One region of the Kitasatospora sp. NPDC004531 genome, then DNA from elsewhere that is predicted to be linked to it. Evidence: riboswitches for the same ligand, from Rfam matches in the RefSeq annotation. Region 1 holds a riboswitch; each other region holds the start of a gene.
The links. A riboswitch is a leader RNA that binds a small molecule or an ion and turns the genes downstream of it on or off. The one in region 1 is predicted to bind cobalamin.
Positions count from the first base shown of each region.

Region 2: another riboswitch for cobalamin. It lies ahead of ACWEMJ_RS21160 (cobalamin biosynthesis protein); the one in region 1 lies ahead of ACWEMJ_RS18795 (ribonucleoside-diphosphate reductase subunit alpha).
Region 3: another riboswitch for cobalamin. It lies ahead of ACWEMJ_RS03090 (HoxN/HupN/NixA family nickel/cobalt transporter); the one in region 1 lies ahead of ACWEMJ_RS18795 (ribonucleoside-diphosphate reductase subunit alpha).
Region 4: another riboswitch for cobalamin. It lies ahead of ACWEMJ_RS08855 (acyl-CoA thioesterase); the one in region 1 lies ahead of ACWEMJ_RS18795 (ribonucleoside-diphosphate reductase subunit alpha).

Region 1 covers NZ_JBSGDD010000043.1:25,178-27,363, reverse strand. The annotation lists gene ACWEMJ_RS18805 (helix-turn-helix domain-containing protein) at 1-293, opposite strand, end outside; gene ACWEMJ_RS18800 (GNAT family N-acetyltransferase) at 411-908, shown strand; cobalamin riboswitch at 999-1,159, shown strand; gene ACWEMJ_RS18795 (ribonucleoside-diphosphate reductase subunit alpha) at 1,332-2,186, shown strand, end outside.
Region 2 covers NZ_JBSGDD010000053.1:2,793-4,978, forward strand. The annotation lists gene ACWEMJ_RS21155 (cobyric acid synthase) at 1-202, opposite strand, end outside; gene ACWEMJ_RS21160 (cobalamin biosynthesis protein) at 402-1,346, opposite strand; cobalamin riboswitch at 1,378-1,507, opposite strand; gene ACWEMJ_RS21165 (hypothetical protein) at 1,649-2,143, shown strand; gene ACWEMJ_RS21170 (hypothetical protein) at 2,145-2,186, opposite strand, start outside.
Region 3 covers NZ_JBSGDD010000004.1:11,591-13,776, reverse strand. The annotation lists gene ACWEMJ_RS03095 (EamA family transporter) at 1-218, shown strand, start outside; gene ACWEMJ_RS03090 (HoxN/HupN/NixA family nickel/cobalt transporter) at 226-1,314, opposite strand; cobalamin riboswitch at 1,367-1,562, opposite strand; gene ACWEMJ_RS03085 (DUF6445 family protein) at 1,642-2,186, opposite strand, start outside.
Region 4 covers NZ_JBSGDD010000013.1:78,544-80,729, forward strand. The annotation lists gene ACWEMJ_RS08845 (MFS transporter) at 1-544, shown strand, start outside; gene ACWEMJ_RS08850 (sulfurtransferase TusA family protein) at 541-807, shown strand; cobalamin riboswitch at 845-1,062, shown strand; gene ACWEMJ_RS08855 (acyl-CoA thioesterase) at 1,110-1,547, shown strand; gene ACWEMJ_RS08860 (putative Ig domain-containing protein) at 1,777-2,186, shown strand, end outside.

The DNA of each region.
Region 1 (2,186 bases):
CCGCGCGCGTACGCGGCCCGCAGCGCCTCGCAGAGGGCCTCGGGGTAGTGCTCGCGGATGCCGGTGGCGGTGGCGATCACCAGGTCGGCCTCGGCGATCCGCTCCGGGCCGTACGGGACGTGGACGTCGTAGCCGGCGTGGGTGCGCATCGGCCCGGGCCGGTCGCCGACCAGGCCGAACTCGTACACCGGCAGGCCGCAGTCGCCGCGGTCCAGGCCGAACACCTCGCAGGCCACGCCCAGTTCGAAGGGGTGGACCTCCTCCAGCACGACCGCCGCGACGTTCCTCAGCACCCGGCCAGCATGGCAGTGGCAGGATGTCGGGGCAACCGCGTGTTCCTGCCAGGCTGCGGCGGAACGTCACCGGGACCTGGCCGACCGGCGCCGCGGGCCGTCCGGCACACTGTCCGGATGCACTCCCCGATCGTCCGCCGCGCCCTCGACCACGACCTCGCCGGAGCCGGGGAGGTGAGCGTCGAAGCCTTCGTCGGCGACGGCCACACCCGCCCCGACTCCGACTACGTCGAGCTCCTGCGGGACGCCGCGCGGCGCAACCGGGAGGCCGAGCTGCTGGTCGCCGTGGACGGCGCGGGCGGGCCGGTGCTCGGCTGTGTGACCTTCGCGACGGGCGGCACCGCGTGGGCGGACATCGCGCGCCCGGACGAGGGCGAGATCCGGATGCTGGCGGTCGGCGCGGCGGCCCGCGGGCGCGGCGTCGGCCGGGCGCTGGTGTCCGCGGCGATCGCCCGCAGCCGGGAACTCGGCCTGGCCGGGATGGCGTTCTCCACCCGGCCGGCGATGACCGCGGCGCACCGGATCTACGATGCTCTGGGCTTCCTCCGCACCCCCGAACGGGACTGGACGGCGGCCCCCGGGGTGGACCTGATGGTCTACACGATGCGGTTCTGAGGCGGTTTCGCGGCGGTTTCGCGGGGGTTCCCCGACGGCTCCGGCGCGGTTCCCGTTGTCTACGCGCGGCACCACGACGCGACACGCGCTACTACATCTGGTGCCGCCAGCTCCAGCCGCCACAACATGTATGCTCGACCTCGCTGTCGAAGCAGGGGAACCCGGTGCGAATCCGGGACTGCCCCGCAACGGTGAGCGGGCTGTAGCGACGCCCGCGCAGTCCGAGGACCTGCTGACGGTGTGCGACACGGCATCCCCGCAGACGCCATGCAGCACTGTTTTGCCGTCCGGCCTCGCGGGCGGGCCGGGGGTGGGTCATTCGCGCGCCGATCGAGCGTTTTCGGCGTGCCGTCCTCCCCTGTCTCCCGTGTGCCACCGGACACCCCGAGCCACGTCCGTCGCCGCCACAGGAGAGAGTGCGCCTTGACCGTCGCCGCCTCAGTCACCCTGCCGTCCCAGGGTGCCCCCGTCGCCTTCACCGACCCCGGTGCGGCGCTGCTTCGGCTGCTCACCGACCGCAGCACCGACCTCCCCCAGGTGGACCCCGGCCACGTCGCCGCCGCCGCGCTGCGCGGCCGCCACGCCGGCTCGGACTTCGCCGAGCTGCGGGGGCTGGCCGTGGAGGCCGCCGCGTCGATGATCGCCGAGGACCCGCAGTACTCGAAGCTGGCCGCCCGCCTGCTGGCGATGGAGATCGCCGACGAGGCCGCCACACAGGGCGTCACCTCGTTCTCCGCCTCGATCGCCGTCGGCCACGCCGAGGGCCTGATCGGCGACGCCACCGCCGAGCTGGTCGCCGCCCACGCCGCGCTGTTCGACTCGCTGATCGACGACTCCGCCGACGACCGCTTCGAGTACTTCGGCCTGCGCACCGTGCAGTCCCGCTACCTGCTGCGCCACCCGATCACCCGCAAGGTGGTCGAGACCCCGCAGCACTTCCTGCTGCGCGTGGCGGCGGGCCTGGCGGTCGGCGACTCCGAGCAGTCGGTGCTGGAGGTGGCCGAGCTCTACCGGCTGATGAGCCGCCTGGAGTACCTGACCAGCTCCCCCACGCTGTTCAACTCCGGCACCCGGCACCCGCAGATGTCCTCCTGCTACCTGCTGGACTCGCCGCTGGACAACCTGGACTCGATCTACAACCGCTACGCGCAGATCGCCCGGCTGTCCAAGCACGCCGGCGGCATCGGCCTGTCCTACTCCCGGATCCGCTCCCGCGGCTCGCTGATCCGCGGCACCAACGGCAAGTCGAACGGCATCGTCCCGTTCCTGCGCACCCTG
Region 2 (2,186 bases), on a different contig from region 1:
CCCCCGCCGCCTGCGCCTGCATCGCCTGCGCCCGCCCGATCTCCGCCCCGTCGGCCGTCACGAACGAATTCAGCGACATGTTCTGCGCCTTGAACGGAGCCACCCGCACCCCCTGCCGCCACAACCACCGGCAGATACCCGCCGTCACCACACTCTTCCCGGCATCCGACGTCGTCCCGGCCACCAACAACGCACCACTCACAGACAGCCACCTTCGGAGGAGAAGAGAAGAGAAGAAACCGGGGGCGCAGCAGGCGCGGGAGGGCGAGAGACCAGGGGCGCGGGGAACTGCGCGAAGCGGAAGGCGGCACGCCGAAACCGCCGCACGCCGCAGCCACTTGCACCGCCGACGGCCCCGCTGGCGGGTGCGGGAGACGGACCTCCTGCCCCGTCGGGCGAACTCACTTCCGCCCGGCCCGCCCGAGCGCCAGCCACCTCGCGCCGGCGGTGACCGCCAGGGCCAGCACGCCGACCCGGCGGGAGAGCCGGCAGGCGCGTTCGATGTCGCGGGTCGCCACCGGAGGCTGGCCCGCGCCCAGCACCGGGCGGTGTTCGACCCGTTCGCCGTAGCGCAGGGTGCCGCCCAGTTGGACGCCGAGGGCACCGGCGAACGCGGCCTCGGCCTGGCCGGCGTTCGGGCTGGGGTGGGCGGAGCCGTCCCGCCGCCACACCCGCCAGGCCCGCCCGGGCGCGTCCGACGCGGCGACCGTCAGCAGCGCCGTCAGCCGCGCCCCGGGCCACCCGGCGACGTCGTCCAGCCGCGCGGACGCCCAGCCGAACCGGCGGTGCCGGGCGGACTTGTGACCCACCATCGCGTCCAGCGTGTTCACGGCCCGGAACGCCAGCAGCCCGGGGACGCCCGCCACTCCGCCCCACACCAGCGCGTTGACGACCGCGTCAGCGGTGTTCTCCGCGACGGACTCCACCACCGCCCGCGCGATCTGCTGCTCGTCCAGCCCGGACGGGTCCCGCCCGCACAGGTGCGGCAGCCGCTCCCGCGCGGCCGTCAGGTCACCGGCGGCGAGCGACCGTCCGATCGTCCGGGCCTCCCGGGTGAGCGACGTGCCGCCGAGGACGGTGAACGTCGCGGCGGCCGTCAACGCGGCCTCGGCGAGCGGAGCGCGACGGACGGCCCGCGCGGCCGACGTCGCACCCACGGCCACCGTGCCCACGGCGATCGCCGTGAACGCGGCCCCCGCCCCGCGGTGGTCGCGCCACAGCCGGCGCTCCAGCCGGCCCGCGGCGGTGCCGAACAGCGCGACGGGGTGTCCGCGCCGGGGGTCTCCGAGCCGGGCGTCCGCGAGATACCCCGCGACCGCGCCCACCAGGTACGGGGCAGCCCGCATGGCGTTGTGTCCTCACTCAGGGTCCGCGCCCTGGATCGACGGAACGGGGGCCAGAGTCTCCTGACTTCCGGTCACCCCCGCGCGGGGTGTCCGGTCACAGTGGCGGGACCGCGCCGGACTCGCACCGGCTTCCTCTGCTTGCCTCCGTTTGGCCCGAAGATCCCACCACGCCCCGTTCCGACCAGTCAACCGAGCCACCGGAGGGCTTGGTCACACCCGGGGGCCGAGGTCGGACGGCCTCCGCCGGGCCCTATGCTGCTGGCCGAGCCCGGACGGACGGGCAGGACACCGGGGGAGACACCGTGCGACAACTGGTCCGGCGGGCCGCATCGGCCGTCGCGGCGGCGGCCGCGCTGGCGGCGCTCCCGGGGTGCGCGGCGCCGGGCCGCGCCGTCGCCGGGATCTCGGTGACCGAGGACGGCCGCCCGCTGGGCGTCCTGATGGTCTGCGACCACCGCATCGATGGGGCGACCCTCTCCACCAGCGAGGGCAGCCACCGGGAGGACGTCGGCCGCTGGAGCGCCCGCACCGCCCTGCGGCCCGGGCTGACCACCTGGGCCCTGGACGCCCCCGCCGAGGGCTGGGAGACCGAGCGCCCGCTCGCCCCGCTGGAGGCCCGGACCACCTACCTCCTCGACGGCTGGACCGAGGACGACTCCTCGACCTCGACGCACGTCGACTTCACCCCGGAGGACCTGGCGCAGCTCACCCCGGGACAGGTCCGCTACTACGGCCCCACCGCCACGCTCACCGTCCCCGTCGCGGAGTTCGAAGCCACGGCCTGCCGGACGCACTGAGCTACGCCTCGGCCCCGCCCGCCCGGCGCAGCGCGTCCAGCGT
Region 3 (2,186 bases), on a different contig from region 1:
CGCTGACCGCCGTCGGCGTCGCCGACGTCGCCGCGAACGGCATGTACGCCGCCGCCACGCACCGGGGCTCGGTCGCCGTGGCGGCCGTGCTGGCCTCGCTCTACCCGGTGGTGACGGCGCTGATGGCGCGCGGCCTGCTCAAGGAGCGGCTGCTGCGCGTCCAGGTGGTCGGGGCCGGCCTGGCAGTGGCCGGCACCCTGATCCTGGCGGCAGGTTGACGGAGCGTCAGGACGCCCCGGCGAAGGCCCTGGAGCGCCGGGCGATCCGCCAGTAGCCGATCGCCGCCGCCCACACCACCACGAACAGGCCGACGATCACGAAGCCCACGTTGTCCAGGCCGAGTCCGGCGATCCAACTGGACACCGGGTCGTCGAGGTCGAACTTGTCGTGCAGCACCGCGACCAGCTCGATGGTGCCGATCACGAAGGCCACCGCGATCGACAGCCCCGTGATGGTCAGGTTGTAGTACACCTTGCGGACGGGGTTGGAGAACGCCCACTGGTAGGCGAAGTTCATGAACGTGCCGTCCAGCGTGTCGAACAGGCTCATCCCGGCCGCGAACAGCAGCGGCAGGCAGACGATCGCGTACCAGGGCAGGCCGGAGGCCGCGCCGGAGCCCGCCATCACCATCAGCGTGACCTCGGTGGCGGTGTCGAAGCCCAGCCCCAGCACCATCCCGACCGGGAACATCTGGCCGGGCCGGGTGATCGACCGGGTCGCCCGGCCCAGCACCCGGGCCAGGAAGCCCCGGGAGTTCAGGTGCTTCTCCAGCTCGGCCTCGTCGAACTGGCCGGCCCGCATCGCCCGGAACACCCGCAGGATGCCCAGCAGCGCCACCAGGTTGAGCGCCGCGATCAGGTAGAGGAACGCGCCCGAGGCGGTGGTGCCGATGGTGCCCAGCACCTGGTGGGTGGTCGAGTCCTCGTCCATCAGGGTGCCCGCCAGCGCGGCGCCGCCGGCCACCAGCGCCGCCATGATCACCACCATCGAGGAGTGCCCGAGGGCGAACCAGAAGCCCACCGAGACCGGTCGGCGGCCGTCCGCCATCAGCTTGCGGGTGGTGTTGTCGATCACCGCGATGTGGTCGGCGTCGAAGGCGTGCCGCATGCCCAGGGTGTACGCCGTCACACCCAGGCCGACACCGAACACCTGGGTGCCGACCTGGTACTTCTCCGGCACCACCAGCAGCAGCAGCGTCCCGAACGCCACCACGTGCAGGGCCAGGATCACCGCCATCAGGCCGGCGGTGCGCAAGGTGTCCTCGCGCCGCCAGCGGAAGGAAGGCAAAGGGGAGCCCGGGACGTTTCCGGGCATGGTCGAATCGGACGCGGTCATCCGCGCATCACGCTCCAGCACCTCGTGGATCACTTCGTGAGATGCCGTGGCCGGTCTCCTGGCTGACGGGGTGTTCGGCGTCGGCGCCCGGCCTTCCCGGCCGCGAGCGGCCAGTGGCACGAGGTGGGAGCCGACGACTCCCCGATCACAGTGGCGAGGGCCGCTCCGGACTCCTGTGACGAGCACAGTGCACCGGCTTCCCGAACACCACGGCCCGCCCACCGTAGAGGCGCTCCCCCCGCAGCGGCAAGACGGCGCCGTCACCCAGGTGTCGAAGATCACCCCGCCCGGCGGGCCGACCGACCGTCAGGCCATCCAGAAGAACACGCAGGTCATCCGCTTCTCCTCCAGCGTGGCGCCGTAGTACTCGGTGGCGGTGTGCATCAGGTTCGCGGTGTACAGCAGCAGCCGGTTGTAGCGGTGCGGCACGGCCAGGTCCTCGGTGAACGAGTCTGGCGGGACGAAGCGGGTGCCCAGCGCGTCCACCAGGTTGTTGTGCGGGGCGACCACGCTGTTCCCGCCGAGCCGGCCGCCCGGCAGGCTCTGCCGGTAGAAGCTCGTCCCGCAGCGCTTCGGCACGTTCGGGTTCAGGTACAGCACGGCCGCGTACCGGCACAGCGCACGCGAATCGGTGTGCGGACGCGGCTCGCACTCCCCCGCGCCCACCACCTGCACGCAGTTGTGGTTGAACGTCCCGCCCTCGGCCTCGCCCAGCGCCCACACCCGGGGCACCCCGACAGTCTCCCGCACCAGCTTCTCGACGTGCGCCAGCTCCTCCGGCTCCAGCCCGGGCATCGCCCGCAGCCCCGGCCACGACTCCGGCTTGTGCGGGTACCCCTCGTCCCAGTCGC
Region 4 (2,186 bases), on a different contig from region 1:
CCTGCTCGGCGCCCAGGTGATGGTGGTCACCCAGATCGTCATGGTCGGCGTGATGACCATGACGCCCGTGCACATGCACGACGCCGGACAGGGCACCGCCGCCTCCGGCTTCGTCATCGCCCTGCACGTCGCCGCGATGTACCTGCCCTCCCCGCTCACCGGACGCCTGGTCGACCGCCACGGCCCGCTCGCCGTCGCCGCGGCCGCCGGCCTCACCCTGCTCGCGGCCGGACTGCTCGCCGCCGCCGCCCCCGCGCAGACCGTCCCGCTGCTGGCCCTCGCCCTCGTGCTGCTCGGCCTCGGCTGGAACTTCGGCCTGGTCTCCGGCACCGCGCTGCTCACCGACGCCGTCCCGCTCGCCAACCGCGCCAGGACCCAGGGCGCCGTCGACGTGGCCATCGCCGTCTCCGGCGCCACCGCCGGCCTCGCCTCCGGCGTCGTCGCCGACCTGGCCGGCTACTCCGTCCTCGCCCTCGGCGGCGGCCTGGTCGCCCTGCTGATCCTCCCCGCCCTCGCCACCGCCGCCACCCGGAGCCGACGATGACCCGACTCACGGTCGACGGGCGGGGCCTGCTCTGCGTCACCCTGCTGCTGCGCCTGCGCGCCGCGATCGCCGACGCCCCCGCCGGCACCCTCGTCCACGTCCGCGCCACCGACCCGGCCGCCCCGCTCGACCTCCCCGCCTGGTGCCACCTCACCGGCCACCACTACCTCGGCCCCGTCGACGACGACACCTACGCCCTCCGCCTGACCGCCACCCCCGCCCCCACCCGCCCCGACGCCCCCTGGCACCGCCCGGCCGACTGACCCGGGCGGCCCCGTCGGGAGCACTTCGGGCGGGGATATAGGCTGGTCACGCAGCGGTTCGCCCCGTCCACGCCTGGGCGGGCGCGTCGCAAGAGGGAACCTGGTGGGAGTCCAGGACTGCCTCGCAGCGGTGAGCGGGAACGACCGCCGTCACACGCACTGGACCCGATCGGCCCGGGAAGCGACGGCCAGTAGGAAGACCCTGCACGGGACAAGCCCGCGAGTCCGAAGACCTGCCGCCGCCCGCAGCGCCCACCGGCGTGGCGGAAATCCCAAGTCGCGACTCGCGAAGGAGAGTTGACGTGGCAGATCAGACCGCAGCAGCTGTGATGTCCGCCGCAAAGCCGGTGGAGGCGTCGCAGGTGACGCTCGCGCACATCATGAGCGAGCACGACACCAACCTCTACGGCACCATCCACGGCGGCGTGGTGATGAAGCTCATCGACGACGCCGCCGGCGCGGCCGCCGCCCGGCACGCGGAGGGTCCGGCCGTCACCGCCTCGGTGGACCGGATGGACTTCCTGGCCCCCGTCCGGGCGGGCGACCTGCTCACCGCGCACGCCGAGCTGGAACGGGCCGGCCGCACCTCGATGACCGTCCGGGTCACCGTCTCCGCCGAGCGCTGGAACGCCGCCGGCCCGCTCACCCGGGTCGCCACCGCGCGGCTCACCTTCGTGGCGATCGACGCCGAGAGCCGTCCGCGCCCCGTCCCGGCCCTGCTCGCCCCCGCGGCCGCCTGACGATCCGTCGCCCTCCCGTGTGCCCGCAGCGCCGTCCGACCCGGTGCTGCGGGCACACGGCTGTCCGGCGGCGCTACGTGATCACTCTCACGCCGGACAAATCGCCCCATCGCGGACGGCGCGTGATCGACATGTTCCGTTCAAGCTCCGATTACCCCACCATGGCAGCGTGTGCCCGCCTACGCGCGTAGCGCACCCCATGGTTCCTGTGGTTCGAGGAGATTGACAGATGATCAGAACGTGGAAGGCCGCCCGTCCGCTGGCCCTCGCCGCCGCCGCGCTGGTGGCGGCGGCCGGTGCGAGCGCCGTCCCGCAGCACGCCCACGCGGCCGGCCCCGAGGCCGCCCCCCGGGCCGCCGCGGCCGCCGCCCCCAAGCGTGTGCTGTTCGACAACTCCAAGGCCGAGACCGCGGGCAACGCGGACTGGATCATCTCCACCAGCCAGCCCGACCCGCTGGCGCAGAACGCCAACCCGACCTCCGAGACCAGCTGGACGGGCGCCATCTCGGCCTGGGGCGTGGCCCTGCAGAAGGCCGGCGGCTACAGCCTCAAGACGCTGCCCGCCGGCAGCACCATCACCTACGGCACCGGCGGCGCGCTCGACCTCGCCAACTTCGACGAGTTCGTGCTCCCCGAGCC